3 regions of the Photorhabdus akhurstii genome follow, and region 2 is predicted to be linked to each of the others. Evidence: riboswitches for the same ligand, from Rfam matches in the RefSeq annotation. Region 2 holds a riboswitch; each other region holds the start of a gene.
What was found. Region 2 has a riboswitch for thiamine pyrophosphate ahead of thiC (phosphomethylpyrimidine synthase ThiC). Riboswitches for the same ligand answer to the same signal wherever they lie in the genome.

Region 1 (5,555 bases), 300 kb from region 2:
TGTAGCCGACAGATAGAGCACTGTTAAGCTTCTGGCTGAGGAGCACAAGGCCAAGGCAGCAGGTGATCTGAATCAACGCCAGTAATGCGGCGCGGTTGAGATCGTAGTCATAGCTTAACGCCTGATAGATTGCCAGTTCGACAGTTGTTGCAGCAGGTCCGCCACCTAACGCCAGCACGGTAGCAAAACTGGCGAAACAGAGCATAAAAATCAGTGCGCCAGTGGGCAGGATTTGGCGGCGTAGATAAGGCCATTCAACAAAACGGAAATGTTGCCATTCATTCATACCTAGCTGAGCCGCTAATTGCCGTTGTTCCACCGCGATGTTTTCCAGTGATTGCAGTAAAAGCCGTGTCGCTAGTGGCATATTAAAGAAGATATGTGCCAGCAAAATTCCTGGTAGACCATAAGGGGTGAAATGGTAATCGATGCTGATCCATTCACAGAACTGAGCCAGCCAGCCGGCTCTGCCATAGACCGTCAGAATGCCGAATAGAGCGACCAATACAGGCAAAACCAGCGTCATAGCACATAGGCGGAGAAATAGATTTCGGCCTGGAAAATGACGGCGATAGAGGGCTCTGGAAAGAAAAATAGCCGGGATAACAGAAAACAGCGCCGATAAAAAAGCCTGCCAGAATGTAAAACCCACCACATGCCACAGATAGCTATCTTCCGCCAGTAAAGACCAATTACGTTCAGGTGCATTAAACCAAAGTGCACCGAACGCTAGTAAGGCGACCAATAGTAAAAGACCGGAGGCAATGGCCCCCGGTAACAGACATCGAGCAATCATCGGCTGACAGCGCTTTGCCATGTACGAATCCATTGGTTACGGTATTTTGCGACTTCTTCTGCGGGATATTGCAGCGATTTTTCAGGTATTGAAAGCTGTGAATACACTTCTGGAAGTGGGATATCAATGACCGGATACATCCAGTTAGTGGTTGGAATTTCCTGTTGGAAAGCTGGGGTCAGCATAAACTGCATAAATTTCTGGGCAAGCTCTGGTTGCTTACTGGAGGCCAGTTGTGCGGCCACTTCGATTTGCAGGTAATGACCTTCATTAAAGGTAGCGGCAGCATAATCGTCTGTCTTCTCAGATAAGAGGTGGTAGCCCGGTGAAGAGGTATAGCTTAGTACCAGATCGCCTTCTCCTTTCAGGAACAGACCGTAAGCTTCACTCCAGCCTTTGGTAACAGTTAGTGTTTTCTTTGCCAGTTTTTTCCAGGCTTGTGGGGCATCATCACCATAAATTTTCTGCATCCATAGCAGCAAACCTTGCCCCGGTGTGCTGGTGCGAGGATCTTGATAGATCACTTTCCAATTATTGTGGCTGTTGATTAGCTCATCCATGCTTTTTGGCGGATTTGGCAAACTCTTTTTGTTGTAAATGAAAGCAAAATAGCCATAGTCATAAGGAATAAATATCTGGTTATGCCATGACACCGGCAGCGCCAGCTTGCTGATATCCACTTGACTTTCAGTGAACAGCCCCGTTTGTTGAGCTGCTTGAATCAAGTTGTTATCCAACCCAAGAATAATATCGGCAGCAGTACGCTTTCCTTCCATTCTTAGGCGATTGAGCAAAGAAACACCATCTTCCAGAGCAACCAGTTTCAGTTCACAGTCACATTCAGCTTCAAAGGCTTTTTTAATTGCGGGTCCGGGACCCCATTCTGCGGCAAAAGAGTCATAGGTATAGACCGTTAATACCGGCTTAGCCTGTACAACCTGACTCAATAGCAACATAGGGGCTGATAGGGCCGTCAGTACGATTAATTTGGAAAATAACGTCTTAAACACTTTGCTCTCCTTACATTAAGAGGATTGGCAAAGGATTTGAGGAAGCGCTAAACGGCAAAATAACGTTTGTGAAATAGTTAGCAGCTCAAATCCCTACGCCGGTATTAGCCGGATCAGGTTCGGCGGGTTTACTCTCAGCAAGGCTGTTTTAAACAGCCAGCACCCCGTTGAGATGGCGCTATTGTAGAGATTTAGCTAGCGACTGCAAAGTCCAATGATAGAGGTTTACCACTTGAGGGTAGTGTGAAACAATTAGTCATCTTTCAAATTTAGTTTATCGAGGTAGTCTGGTGATCGATGATGATGGCTACCGCCCGAATGTAGGAATTGTAATTTGTAATCGGCAAGGCCAGGTTTTGTGGGCGCGGCGTTATGGGCAGCATTCCTGGCAATTTCCTCAAGGGGGCATTAATCCGGGGGAATCACCAGAACAGGCTATGTACCGGGAACTGTATGAAGAAGTGGGTTTAGGTCGGAAAGATGTACGCGTTCTGGCTTCTACTCGTAATTGGTTGCGTTACAAATTACCCAAGCGTTTGGTGCGTTGGGATACTCGACCTGTCTGTATCGGTCAAAAACAGCGGTGGTTTTTATTACAACTGCTCTGTAATGAAGAAGATATTAATGTGCAACACAGTAATACCCCGGAGTTCGATGGTTGGCGTTGGGTCAGCTATTGGTATCCTGTCCGGCAGGTTGTCTCTTTTAAGCGTGATGTTTATCGGCGCGTGATGAAAGAGTTTTCTTCGGTTGTCATGCCAATGCAGGAAAGCTCATCTCTGCCACGTTCTTCGTATTCTTATCGTCGCAAAAGAAGTTAGGTGAGTTCTATGCTCATGCGCTTACGGGAAATTGTTGAAAAAGTTGCTATGGCAACCAATCTGGCCGAAGCGCTTGAGCTATTGGTGAACGAGACCTGTCTGGCGATGAACACGGATGTCTGTTCTATCTATCTTGCTGATCATCAACGGCGGTGTTATTACCTGATGGCAACCCGAGGGTTGAGGAAACCCCGGGGAAGGGCTGTCAGTTTGGCTTTTGGTGAGGGAGTCGTCGGACAAGTTGGTCAATTGTCTGAACTGATTAATCTGGCTGATATTCGCAGCCATCCAAGTTTCAAATATTTGCCTCAAGTGAAAGAGGATAGCTTCCGCGCGTTTTTGGGCGTTCCGGTGGTCTATCGCCGCCAGTTGCAAGGTGTTTTAGTCGTTCAGCAGCAGGAACAACGCCTGTTTAATGAAACCGAAGAGTCCTTTATGGTGACTCTTGCGACACAACTGGCGGTGATCCTTGTTCAAGCTCAGACTAAGGGATTGTTTGGTCAGTATCGGCAAACCAGAATTAAAGCGCTGGCAATTTCCAATGGCATCGTGATGGCTCAGGGATGGCAAGATTGTTCCCAACCCTCACTTGACCAAATTTTTGAAGCTTCAACCCTTGATCATGCAGCAGAACGTTCTCGTTTGATTCAGGCACTTGAAGATGCAACAGCAGAATGTCGTCGGCTCAGTAAACGTTTTACCGCGGGTTCTCAAAAAGAGAGTGCTGCAATTTTTAATCTTTATTCCTACCTTTTGAATGACCCTCAGTTGAAACAAGATCTGTTCTCCTGTGTTGAACAGGGATCTGTTGCGCAATGGGCGGTTAAACAAGTTATTGAGAAATACGCAGAACAATTTGCCAGCTTGCAGGATGCTTATATGCGGGAAAGGGCATCAGATCTACGGGCGCTTGGGCAGCGATTACTATTTCATCTTGATGATTCACTGACTGCCAGCCATCAATGGCCTGAATGGTTTATTCTGGTTGCAGATGAACTGAGTGCCAACCTATTGGCAGAAGTGCCGCAAGAAAGATTAGCAGGAGTTATTGTTCGTGATGGCGCTACCCATTCACACTCTGCCATATTGGTACGTGCAATGGGTATCCCGGCCATTATGGGGGCAGATATCCAGCCGGAACTCCTGCACAATCGTATGCTGATTCTTGATGGTTTCCGTGGAGAAGTTTTTATTGAACCTGAACCACTGATTTCGCAGGAATATAAACAGATTATTGAGGAAGAAAAAGCACTGAGCAAACTGGCTGAGGGGGATGTTGATCAGGAAGCGCGGCTCAAAAGTGGTGAACGCATTCTGGTTCAGCTTAATGCAGGTTTAAGCCTGAAATATGAGTTACAAATCAGTAGCAGTATTGATGGTGTTGGACTCTATCGCACCGAAATACCCTTTATGTTGCACAGTGGTTTCCCGTCAGAAGATGAACAAAAAGCGCGTTATCAGGAAATGTTGCAATTATTTCCCGATAAACCGGTGGTATTACGTACACTTGATATCGGTGCGGATAAACAACTGCCTTATATGCCGATTAGCGAAGATAACCCTTGTTTGGGATGGCGTGGTATACGGGTGACGTTGGATCAACCGGAGATTTTTCTTATTCAGCTTAGGGCAATGCTCAGAGCTAATGCTGACACGGGCAATCTGAAAATCCTGTTGCCAATGGTGACGAATGTAGAAGAAATTGATGAAGCTAAGCGATTAGTAGACAGGGCGAAAGAGGAAGTCGAGCAAATTCTGGCGTGTCAAATACCTATGCCTCAACTTGGTGTAATGATTGAGGTTCCTTCGATGATTTTTCTGTTGCCACAACTCAAAAACAGAGTTGATTTTGTGTCTATTGGCACCAATGACCTAACGCAGTATCTATTGGCGGTGGATCGGAATAACACCTACGTCGCCTCTCTTTATGATTGTTTGCATCCGGCGGTGATTCGGGCATTAAAACTGGTATTTGAAAATAGCCAACGAGTAGGTCTTACGATCAGTATTTGTGGTGAAATGGCAGGAACCCCGATGGGTGCGTTATTATTGATTGGTCTTGGCTATCGTAGCCTGAGTATGAGTGGTTGTAGTGTGCCAAGAATTAAGTATTTATTGCGTCATCTGGAGATGGCTCAGGTTGAAAAATTAATGGCCGAAATATTACAAGCTGAAACCAGCCTAAGAGTAAAGGAGCTATCAGCAACATTTATGGAGCAGCATGGGGTTGGCGGTTTGGTCAGAGGTAGCATTTAATCCGTTTAACCGCCTGTGCTATGATTCTCAATCACTTGCCTTAGGGCATTAACGCTAAATATTAAGTGGGGAAAGATGAGTAACAGCTACCTGGCATTTCCTAATATTGACCCGGTTATTTTTTCAATAGGTCCAATAGCCCTCCATTGGTATGGTTTCATGTACTTGGTTGGGTTTGTATTCGCCATGTGGCTAGCGACACGCAGAGCAGCGAAACCCAATAGTGGTTGGACGAAAAACGAAGTAGAGAACTTACTTTATGCAGGTTTTGCTGGCGTATTTGTTGGCGGCCGTTTGGGCTACGTCCTGTTTTATAATTTCCCTGCCTTTCTCGACAACCCGCTTTATTTGTTTAAAGTTTGGGACGGTGGCATGTCTTTCCACGGTGGTTTGATGGGGGTTATCTGCGCAATGTGGTGGTTTGGTCGCAGAACGAAACGCCATTTCTTACAAGTTGCCGACTTCATTGCACCGTTAGTCCCTTTTGGCTTAGGCATGGGGAGAATCGGTAATTTTATTAATGGCGAGTTGTGGGGACGCGTCACCTTGGATACGCCGTGGGCAATGCTGTTCCCAAGCTCCCGTAGTGAAGATATTGCCCTGGCTGCAACGGAGCCTTCATTGCTATCGGTACTTGAACAATATGGTGTTCTGCCACGTCACCCTTCACAA
Region 2 (5,555 bases):
GCTAATTGAAACAAGCCACGATCATCTTTAACAATCTGCCGTAAAGAAACCATATTTGCAGCCATTTTCTGACGAATAAGCCAAACTTTCTCACCTTGCCACTCACCAATAGGCAAGGCTATTTTTTCTTGTAGTGACCATTGAGTTGCCATTCCAAAAGGTAATTCGCCTTTAGGGAGCCAAATACGATTTTCATCGCTGATAACCCACCAGCCACGTTCTGTACCTGTAATTTGTTGTTGCATCATCACTATGACATCTTAATTTTAATATCTGTATAAATCATACACTTTTTAATCAAAAAAGCGTGCTTTATTATTATCGTCAAGATCGTATTGCCCGCTTTGACAGTAATCGGCATTATTCTCAACTATTAATATTCTTTGGCCCGAGGAGCACAACACCATGCCACAACTGCTTGCCGTGTTTGATCTGGATGACACCTTAATTTCCGGTGATTCCAGCGCTATATGGACCGAGTTTTTATGGGAAAAAGGCATCATTACCGATCCAAGCTTTATTGAAGCAGATAAAAAAATGATGGCTGATTACGGCGCAGGCTCACTGGATATGAGTGGTTATCTAGCATTTAGTCTGCAAACACTGCATCAAATTCCACAAGAACAAGTTGATCTTTGGCTGACTGAATTTGTTAACGAAAAAATTAAACCGCGATTTTATCCACAAGCCAAAGCCCTAATTACAGAATATCAACAGCAACAAATTCCAATCATTATTATCTCAGCTACTGTCTCTTTTATTGTAAAAAAGATTGCTACTGAACTGGGTATTCACACGGTACTGGGCATTGATATGGTAATGGAAAATGGCTGTTATACCGGCAAAATAGATGGCATTGCGACTTTTCGTGAAGGTAAAGTAAAACGGATAAAACAGTGGCTGGAACAGCAAAATAGCCATCCTGAAATTATCCGCTTTTACAGTGATTCAATTAATGATCTCCCAATGTGTCGGTTTGCCGATGAAGTCATTACGATCAATGCCGATGCCCGTTTAAAAGCCGAAGCACAACAATATGGCTGGAAACAATTAACCTGGTCACTGTAAATGCTTTCGATCAGTAATGGGTTTATGGTTTCCATAATCCCATCTATACCCGTTATCTTTCAACAGGCAACCCAATTGCTGGGGAGAATATTGCAATAAAATTGAGGTCTTGACGAAACAAAGCAAGTCATTTTGTTTCCGCAAACAACCCACCTAATCGCGTTCCCTATGCTCTTAAGGTGTCATTTCGCTCCCTATAAATAAAAACAAAAATGCCGATCTTGAATATCGGCATTTTACTGTAAAAGAGAAGATTAATTTAATGCTTTAACGCTTCAATTTTATCCCGGCTTAGTCCGGTACTGGTGACAATAATATCCAAACTCACGCCATGCCGTAATAAGGCACGAGCCGTTTCCACTTTACCTTTCTCTCGGCCTAGCTCAATACCTTCTTCTCGACCTAGTTCAATACCACGCTCAAGCCCTTTTTGTTCAAGCTGTTCTGCAATAGTCATCAACATCGTTTCATGCTCCGGAGATTGTTCAATCAGTTGATGGACAAATTGGGAGAGATCCAGCGTATGCCCACTCAGTAAAAATAAAAACAAAAATGCCGATCTTGAATATCGGCATTTTGCTGTAAAAGAGAAGATGAATTTAATGCTTTAACGCTTCAATTCTATCCCGGCTCAGTCCGGTACTGGTGACAATAATGTCTAAACTCACGCCATGCCGTAATAAGGCACGAGCCGTTTCCACTTTACCTTTCTCTCGGCCTAGTTCAATACCTTCCTCTCGACCTAGCTCAATACCTTTCTCTCGGCCTAGCTCAATACCTTCTTCTCGGCCTAGTTCAATACCACGCTCAAGCCCTTTTTGTTCAAGCTGTTCTGCAATAGTCATCAACATCGTTTCATGCTCCGGAGATTGTTCAATCAGTTGATGGACAAATTGGGAGAGATCCAGCGTATGCCCATTCAGTAAAATATAGCGTAACACCACATTGCGCTGTTCGGTTGTATTATACCCTGCATTCAAGAGTTCCACCAATTGGAGGAGCCATTCCTGCATATCCCGGCAGCGGATGTGTTTTTGCACCAGTTCCATCAGGGCAACGCCTTTATGCGTCAGGATCTCTTCATCGCTGAGCGCACTGACGTCCACCAACGGAAACGCCTGATGGTATAAACGGGCAGCCTGTTCAGGGAGCGTAAAACAATCCAGCCACCGGTTTGAGTAAGGATATGGCCGAACCTCCCCATGATAAAACAGCAGCGGCGCCACCAAAGGGAGTTCAGCATGGCCTTTTTTCAGGTGAGCCGCCATAGCTGACATGGCATAATGCATCAGCCGCCAGGCCATCAGCGGGTCAGGGGTGGACTGATGCTCAATCAGACAATAGATATAGCCCTGTCCCCGGACCGTTTCAACCGAGTACAGCACATCACTGTGCAGTTGACGTAAATGCCGATCCACAAAACTGCCGGACTCCAGTTTCAATGTGGCTAAATCACACAACAACTGAACCTCTTCGGGCAGATAAAGGGATAAAAACTCTTTGGCCGTTTCAGGCTGCGTTAAAAAATGCTTGAATAACGAATCATGGTGAGGCTGTTTTTCTTTCTTTGCCACAATCTGTTTCTCTGTCTTTATCAGTTAGTCATTACCACTCATTGTCAAGGTATAGTATTTCTACCAAGTTACAAAAAACATTGTCTCAGATTTCCTCAGGCAAATCTTTATCGAATGCATTAATAGAAGAGCCTAAAGAATAAAATATCAGAAAATAAAAAACGATCAAATATTATATTTACAACAACTACTTTATGAAATCCATTCATTTAAATGAATTTTTAACTTGCATTCGCATAATAACCTCCCTCATCAAAATATCGATTACTTATATGTCCGTTAATCTTGGATGTTCAGATCGAAAAAATTGGACTGAATTCCCGCCAGATGATCTATTATCTCTTTTGTATCCAAAAATTTTTTCAATGCAGTATTAAACCGTAATCTAATTTCTTCCTCATAAATATCGAAATATATATTAGACATTTTATATAAAATTTGACAAATACAGTTAGGTACAAAATAGGCATGAAATATATCGAACATTGGTCCACCATCTTCATGAAACAACCCAACCCGACAATGGTAATTTAACTTTAACCACTTTAGATGAATCAAAGTTTTTCATGCCTTATTTCCTTAACAAGTTGTAGTTAAAAAATTAATAAACATGACAAATCGATCACAAAACAATCAGCAACATAGCTAAAAAAAATTAACCTGGTCACTGTAAATACTTTCAATCAGTAAGGGTTGTAGTTTTCATAATCCCTTCTATACTACTGTTTGCTTTCTTGTCGGAGTGCCTAGCGTAAGCTGTTTTATCGCAGCATACACAGGCTGAGACCGTTAATTCGGGATCCGCGGAACCTGATCGGGTTAATACCCGCGAAGGGAACAAGAGTAATCAACCGCTGTTAGCCCACCCAATTTTTTACGGGCCTGTCCAGCCATCAACCATTACTCCCTGCGAGCTCCAGACAAGCAACTTTCCCAATAACACAGTTAGGAATTTGCTATGTCTCATAATACTTTTATCCCTACAACCGATATTTCACCAAAACCCAATCCGGCACGCCCGCGTAAAGCTCAACGCGATGCCGCTCAGGAATTTATTAATTCTATTCAGGGCGTGACGTTCCCAAATTCACGACGAATTTATCTTCAAGGTTCCCGTGACGATATCCAAGTTCCAATGCGCGAAATTCAGTTATCGCCCACGTTAATTGGCGGAACCAAAGAAGAGCCTCAGTATGAGGAAAATGAAGCCATTCCGGTTTATGATACTTCCGGCGCTTATGGCGATCCTGATGCCAAACTGGATGTACATGTAGGGTTAACCAAGCTACGCCAACCGTGGATCGATGAACGCCAAGATACTGAACCTGTTGCCGCCCTCGGCTCCGATTTTACTCAGCAACGCCTGGCGGATGCCGGTCTCGATCATTTACGTTTCAATCATCGCCCCCATCCATTAAAAGCCCATGAAGGCAAATGCGTTACTCAACTGCACTATGCCCGCAAAGGCATCATCACACCGGAAATGGAATTTATCGCACTGCGGGAAAATATGGGGCGCGAACGTATCCACGGTGATGTGCTACGCCAACAACATGCTGGACAAAGTTTTGGCGCTCAGTTGCCGGAAAATATCACACCAGAATTTGTCCGTCAGGAAGTCGCAGCCGGTCGGGCTATTATTCCTGCCAATATTAATCACCCTGAATCAGAACCGATGATTATTGGCCGCAATTTTCTGGTTAAGGTTAACGCTAATATCGGTAATTCTTCCGTCACCTCTTCTATTGAGGAAGAAGTAGAAAAGTTAATCTGGTCTACTCGCTGGGGCGCAGATACGGTCATGGATCTCTCCACAGGCCGTTATATCCACGAAACCCGCGAATGGATCTTACGTAATAGCCCGGTACCTATCGGCACAGTCCCTATTTATCAGGCGCTGGAGAAAGTCAATGGCGTCGCGGAAAATCTCACCTGGGAAATGTTCCGTGATACCTTGCTGGAACAAGCGGAACAAGGAGTTGATTACTTCACCATTCATGCCGGTGTATTACTGCGCTATGTACCGATGACAGCCAAACGCCTCACCGGGATTGTCTCCCGCGGTGGTTCAATTATGGCGAAATGGTGTCTGTCTCATCATCAAGAAAACTTCCTCTACCAACATTTCCATGAAATTTGTGAAATCTGCGCCGCTTATGATGTTTCCCTATCATTGGGAGACGGTCTGCGCCCCGGTTCTATTCAGGATGCTAATGATGAAGCGCAGTTTGCAGAACTGCACACATTAGGTGAACTGACCAAAATTGCCTGGGAATATGATGTTCAGGTGATGATAGAAGGTCCTGGGCATATTCCTATGCAGATGATCCGCCGCAATATAACGGAAGAATTAGAGCATTGTCACGAAGCCCCTTTCTATACTCTTGGCCCACTGACAACAGATATTGCACCGGGTTATGACCATTTTACTTCCGGTATCGGCGCAGCCATGATTGGCTGGTTTGGCTGCGCCATGCTCTGTTATGTGACGCCAAAAGAGCATCTCGGTTTGCCAAACAAAGACGATGTTAAACAAGGGCTGATTACCTACAAAATCGCTGCTCATGCCGCCGATCTCGCCAAAGGTCATCCCGGCGCACAAATCCGCGATAACGCGATGTCCAAAGCACGTTTTGAATTTCGTTGGGAAGATCAATTTAATCTGGCGCTCGATCCCGATACTGCTCGCGCCTATCACGATGAAACTTTGCCACAAGCGTCCGGAAAAATTGCGCATTTCTGTTCTATGTGTGGACCTAAATTCTGCTCTATGAAGATTTCTCAGGAAGTACGCGATTACGCCGCAGGTATGGAACAGATGTCTGAAGCATTCCGCGCCCACGGTGGCGAGTTGTATCACAGCGTAGAGGATGTATCCCATGAACAATCTGCCTAACGCGCCATTTGCCCCAA
Region 3 (5,555 bases), 2.7 Mb from region 2:
TTAGCGGAAATGGCGGACCTCAGGCCAGTATTACTAACCTTTGGCAACATGGCGGCTTTATGCCTAATGGCATCACCAGCCTAATCATGGCAATGGCTGTGATCATGTTCTCTTTTGGTGGATTGGAACTGGTAGGTATTACCGCAGCAGAAGCGGAAAATCCACGTATCAGCATTCCTAAGGCCACCAATCAGGTAGTATACAGAATATTGATTTTCTATATTGGTTCTCTGACCGTGTTATTGTCGCTTTATCCGTGGGGCAATGTCGTTGAAGGTGAAAGCCCATTTGTTATGATTTTTCACAACCTGGATAGTTTCTGGGTGGCTAACGTTCTGAATATTGTTGTCCTAACTGCCGCATTGTCCGTTTATAACAGCGGTGTGTATTGTAACAGCCGGATGCTGTACGGTTTAGCAAAACAAGGCAATGCTCCTGGGATGCTGACAAAAGTTAATGAGAGTGGTGTTCCTATCAGAGCCATTGTCGTGTCTGCTTTGGCAACGTCCGTTGGTGTATTGATTAATTATGTAATGCCGGGCAAAGCATTTGAATTATTGATGGCGTTGGTGGTAACAACGTTAGTGATTAATTGGGTCATGATCTGTACGGCGCATTTAAAATTCCGGGCGGAAAAAGTTAAACAGGGAATAGAGCCATCATTTAAGGCATTCTGGTATCCATTCGGTAATTATCTGTGTCTGGCTTTCCTTGCCTTTATACTCGTCATTATTTTGATGATGGACAGCATCCGTATTTCAGTCATTCTGATGCCATTCTGGGTGGGTGTGTTATGGATTGGGTTTTTAATGTCTCGTTCCCGCCGTGATAAAATGAGAGCACAGGAGCAGGGATAACATATATTTGGATTATCTCTATGAAGATACCAGGCTGATATTACACAGCCTGGTATTTTTTATCCAGTTACCATTGCCAACGTAACCAAGCGAAGAGGACGTTACCGTTATTATATGTGCCGGGAATATATGTCCCTTGCAGCGATAACCGATCATATTCTATGGAGAATAACGGTAGTGGCAGTGGAATAGGGACATAATAATAATCATGACGAGCTGTAACGCTTAAAGTGAAACCGATTCCCATTCGGAAACCATCTAAATCACCGGGTATCCACATTTTCTGAAATCCATAGCCAACGATGGGTTCCAAACGGTTATGAGAATCCATAAAAGCCATTGCATAAAGGGAATGCCAATCATTGTCTTGGTCGTAACGATATTTACCATAGCCGAAACCCCAGGGCCGCTCATTATATCTATCGATTTTCTCTTTATCGTAGGTATGCCTGTTATGCCAAGTAATTACCGGCAGATAAAGTTCATTGTCGGGTGCATTCCAGGTGAGAGCGACATTATTGTTGAATTTTTCCCATAAACTACCTGAATTGTTGCTATAACCGAGCGGTGTGTGTGATTGAGTCGTTGCTAATGATTTATTAGCAGTATTTGCTGTTGCTGCCAACACTGTCCCAGATGAGACTAAAAGAGTGGCTGATAGGGTACAGGCTGTGGTTAAATCAAACTTCATTATTTATTGCTCCAAATTTCCCGACGACATAAATTGGGAAGATCCTGCGCATCACGTAAAATATGACAAACATCTAAATTCAGGAATTCTACTCTTGCTATTTTCAATAAAAGTTAAACGAAAAATTAATATTAAGATGTGATAGGTATTAACTGGGTATATTTAATACTGATATTTTAGTCGACTAATATTGGGAGTGTGTTGATTTTTTCTTTCACCCAAACAGTAGAGATTGGCCTCTGTGAACATACTAATAGATATAAAAAATCTAATAATAAGATAGGCAAAATAAATTAGAATTTTTTATGTTATCTGGGGTTTTGTTGAATGGATAAACTGTAAGCTAATTAGGATAACCTTGGATTTTCAAATTTTTGCAGTTATGTTAAACAATAATTGTTGTTAAGAATTTTAAATATGTGCGTTAGCTCCATAGCTGATAAAAAATGGCTTGCCATCATATTAAGAATATGTGATAAATCGTTCGGGTAAACGAGGTACGGTTCTGTTATACAGTTCTGTTAATAGCAGCAACTTGCTCTAGTTTTTATGTTGCGCCGAAACGGCGAATTAGAATTAAGTGATCCAAAGGAAATTCTTAAAATGGCAAAAATCACTGGTACTGTAAAGTGGTTCAACGAATCAAAAGGTTTTGGCTTTATTACTCCTGCTGATGGTAGCAAAGATGTGTTTGTACATTTTAGCGCTATTCAGAGCGAGGGTTTTAAAACTCTGGCGGAAGGCCAAAAAGTTGAGTTTGAAATTCAGGACGGTCAGAAAGGTCCTTCTGCGGCAAACGTCACTACAGCATAACTTCTTTTTGTCGATCATTTTGGATTGACGAAGTAAATTTGTTGTCTGATTGGTTTTTTACTGGCAACAATGACATACCGATATCACCCTGTTGGTTATCTGATAGGGTGTTTTTGTTTTGGCTCGGGGCGCTCTTTATTGAGCTGAGATGAACCCGTAATACCTGATCTGGATAATGCCAGCGTAGGGAAGTCATGGTGTCTTTTCCTGATACTTGCTTTTCTTTTGCTGGTTGGAAGAGGTGCTTATGATGAGAATCAATTTACTGACAATTGCCGGTACTGATCCTAGCGGCGGTGCCGGCATTCAAGCTGACCTAAAAACTTTCTCTGCACTTGGTGCTTATGGCACAACAGTAATGACAGCGCTTGTTGCGCAAAATACCTGTGGTGTGCAATCCATTTATGATATCGATCCTACTTTTGTTGCGGCACAGCTTGAATCTGTGCTGTCAGATATCAGAATTGATAGCGCTAAGATAGGCATGTTATCTAATGCAGCCAACGTTGTCGTTGTTGCTGATGCAATAAGTCGTTATTCCGTTCCTTATGTTGTATTGGATACGGTAATGATTGCGAAAAGTGGCGATCCGTTGCTGGCGCCGGAAGCGGTTTCCGAGGTTGTTGAACGATTATTACCGAAGGTTTCGTTGATTACCCCAAATTTGCCGGAAGCCGCAGCGATATTAAAGTGCTCTGTAGCAAAAACCGAAACGGACATGCAAAAACAGGGGCGTGAATTATTATCGCTAGGATGCGAAGCCGTTTTACTGAAAGGCGGGCACCTTACAGAGCATGAAAGCCCTGATTGGCTGTTTACTGTTGAGGGTGAATGGCGTTTTACTGCGCCCAGAATCAATACGCGCCATACACATGGTACAGGGTGTACGCTCTCTGCTGCGCTGGCTGCTTTGCGTCCACGTTACTCGAATTGGCAGACAACCCTGCCTGTTGCCAAATCATACCTCCAGGCGGCATTAGAACAGGCGGACTCGTTAGAGGTAGGAAAAGGCATTGGGCCTGTGCACCATTTTCATCAGTGGTGGTGAGAATAACTGATTGGCGTTTTCGGGATTAGGTGAGAAAGTGATAATGAATAAGAAGAGTAAGGTATTTATACTGTGAGAGCAGTATAACTCAACATTGGCAGCGACCTACTATCTACTCATTATCACCGGCGACAAGCTTGATTTACGCGATAGTCACTTGCTTATCCAGATAGACATCTTGAACCGCATTAATCAGTTCAATACCCTCTTTCATGGATTTTTTGAACGCTTTACGACCGAGGATTAGCCCCATACCGCCTGCGCGTTTATTAATGACGGCGGTACGAACGGAGTCACTCAAATCACTATTACCGGATGCACCACCTGAGTTAATCATACCGGCGCGCCCCATGTAGCAGTTAGCTATCTGATAACGGACCAGATCGATAGGATGGTCGCTAGTCAAATTAGTGTAAACACGTTTATCGGTATGACCAAAACCAATTGCAGTATAGCCGCCATTATTTTCGGCCATTTTCTGTTTAACGATATCGGCACCGATAGTGACGGCCAAATGGTTAGCCTGACCTGTTAGGTCCGCACTGGAGTGATAATCTATCCCCTCTTTTTTGAAGGTAGAATTACGCAGGTAGGCCCACAATACCGTTACCATGCCCAATTCATGCGCCCGTTTAAAGGCGGCTGAAATTTCCTCAATTTGACGCCGTGATTCAATAGAGCCAAAGTAAATCGTTGCGCCAACGGCAACAGCACCCATCTCAAATGCTTGTTCAACACTGGCATATAAAGTTTGATCATATTGGGCGGGATAGCTCAGTGCTTCATTGTGGTTCAGTTTAACCAAAAATGGGATCTTATGAGCATAACGACGAGAAACAGAGGATAACACGCCATAAGTAGAGGCAACACAGTTACAGCCGGCTTCGATAGCCAGTTCAACGATATTTTTGGGATCGAAATAGAGAGGATTCGCTGCAAAAGAAGCGGCAGCAGAATGTTCTACTCCTTGGTCCACCGGCAAAATAGATAAATAACCAGTGCCTCCAAGACGACCATGATTTAACAATGTTTGCATGGAACGCAAAACTGTATTGGGTCGGTTATTGTCGATCATTACTCGGTCAACAAAATCGGAGCCTGGCAGATAGAGATTTTCACTTGGGATGGTATTACAACGATGTTGCAATAAACTGTCCGCATCTTTGCCTAACAACTTAGCGATATCAGTCATGTTTTACTCCAGTTATGAAAAGATATCATTGATTGTCATTTATCCTTTTTAGGATAACAAGTTGTATTGGGAGGGAAGTGGTAGTGGATCGCTTCAGGTGGGGGGGATAAAGAGAATTTTATTACTTGGAAAGTGGCTATTTAGCGCAAGAGTGACATGACCATTCTTTAGGGGATATAGGGGCGAAAGCGTAAGCTCTTTATGTGTTGGGTTATATATTTTTGTAATTCTTATTGCTTGCTAGCAGACAATTTTCTTGGATAAGATAAAGAGATGTATGAGATTTAATACTGATAAAGAATAAATTATTCATTGTATTTATGACATTGATATTGATTGGGTTTTGATAAATTGCAATATCAATATAGTTAAACTGATCGTCTTTGTTGATATTGTTAATATTTCCTTTGCTTTTATTATTCAACAATGAAATGTTTTCATTATAGATTGGATATATATTATTGTTTCTATAAAGTTTCGGGGGGGATAATTTATATTTTATTTATTCTTCCATATGAAAGGTTAAAACCACCGACTTTAGTCGGTCAGCTTTAGCTGAGATACTGTGTTGCATGGGAGGTGCAACATGGATTACAGATACGGTAGTCACACAGTATTTCAGATTGAATACCATTTTGTGTGGGTAACGAAATACAGGCACAAAGTGCTGATAGGTGAAGTAGCAATACGGGTGCGCGAGTTAGTTCGTCAGACATGTGAAGCATTTGAAATCAGGATATTAAAAGGGGTCGTGAGCAAAGATCATGTTCACATACTGGTGAATAGTCCCCCGACATTATCTCCCTCAGAAATCATGAGGAGACTGAAGGGAAGGACAGCGAGTAAGTTGTTTGAAGAGTTTTCGCATCTAAAGAAACGCTACTGGGGTCAGCATTTTTGGGGCAGAGGCTATTTTTGTGCGACGGTGGGTCAGTTAACGGAAGAGATGATAAA

Region 1: it holds a riboswitch for thiamine pyrophosphate, as region 2 does, so the genes downstream of both, thiB (thiamine ABC transporter substrate binding subunit) here and thiC (phosphomethylpyrimidine synthase ThiC) in region 2, are expected to answer to the same signal.
Region 3: it holds a riboswitch for thiamine pyrophosphate, as region 2 does, so the genes downstream of both, thiD (bifunctional hydroxymethylpyrimidine kinase/phosphomethylpyrimidine kinase) here and thiC (phosphomethylpyrimidine synthase ThiC) in region 2, are expected to answer to the same signal.

What each region holds. Positions count from the first base shown of each region.
Region 1 is NZ_CP020335.1:822,097-827,651, forward strand. Features, by position in the region: gene thiP (thiamine/thiamine pyrophosphate ABC transporter permease ThiP) at 1-817, opposite strand, end outside; gene thiB (thiamine ABC transporter substrate binding subunit) at 793-1,806, opposite strand; TPP riboswitch at 1,879-1,983, opposite strand; gene rppH (RNA pyrophosphohydrolase) at 2,097-2,627, shown strand; gene ptsP (phosphoenolpyruvate--protein phosphotransferase) at 2,637-4,883, shown strand; gene lgt (prolipoprotein diacylglyceryl transferase) at 4,959-5,555, shown strand, end outside.
Region 2 is NZ_CP020335.1:517,983-523,537, reverse strand. Features, by position in the region: gene nudC (NAD(+) diphosphatase) at 1-245, opposite strand, end outside; gene B0X70_RS02270 (HAD family hydrolase) at 406-1,068, shown strand; partial or broken gene B0X70_RS02265 (ISNCY family transposase) at 1,328-1,612, opposite strand; gene B0X70_RS02260 (Rpn family recombination-promoting nuclease/putative transposase) at 1,668-2,642, opposite strand; TPP riboswitch at 3,371-3,496, shown strand; gene thiC (phosphomethylpyrimidine synthase ThiC) at 3,601-5,538, shown strand; gene thiE (thiamine phosphate synthase) at 5,522-5,555, shown strand, end outside.
Region 3 is NZ_CP020335.1:3,250,173-3,255,727, reverse strand. Features, by position in the region: gene B0X70_RS14045 (amino acid permease) at 1-857, shown strand, start outside; gene pagP (lipid IV(A) palmitoyltransferase PagP) at 925-1,548, opposite strand; gene cspE (transcription antiterminator/RNA stability regulator CspE) at 2,152-2,361, shown strand; TPP riboswitch at 2,476-2,568, shown strand; gene thiD (bifunctional hydroxymethylpyrimidine kinase/phosphomethylpyrimidine kinase) at 2,609-3,409, shown strand; gene fbaB (class I fructose-bisphosphate aldolase) at 3,552-4,601, opposite strand; gene tnpA (IS200/IS605 family transposase) at 5,188-5,555, shown strand, end outside.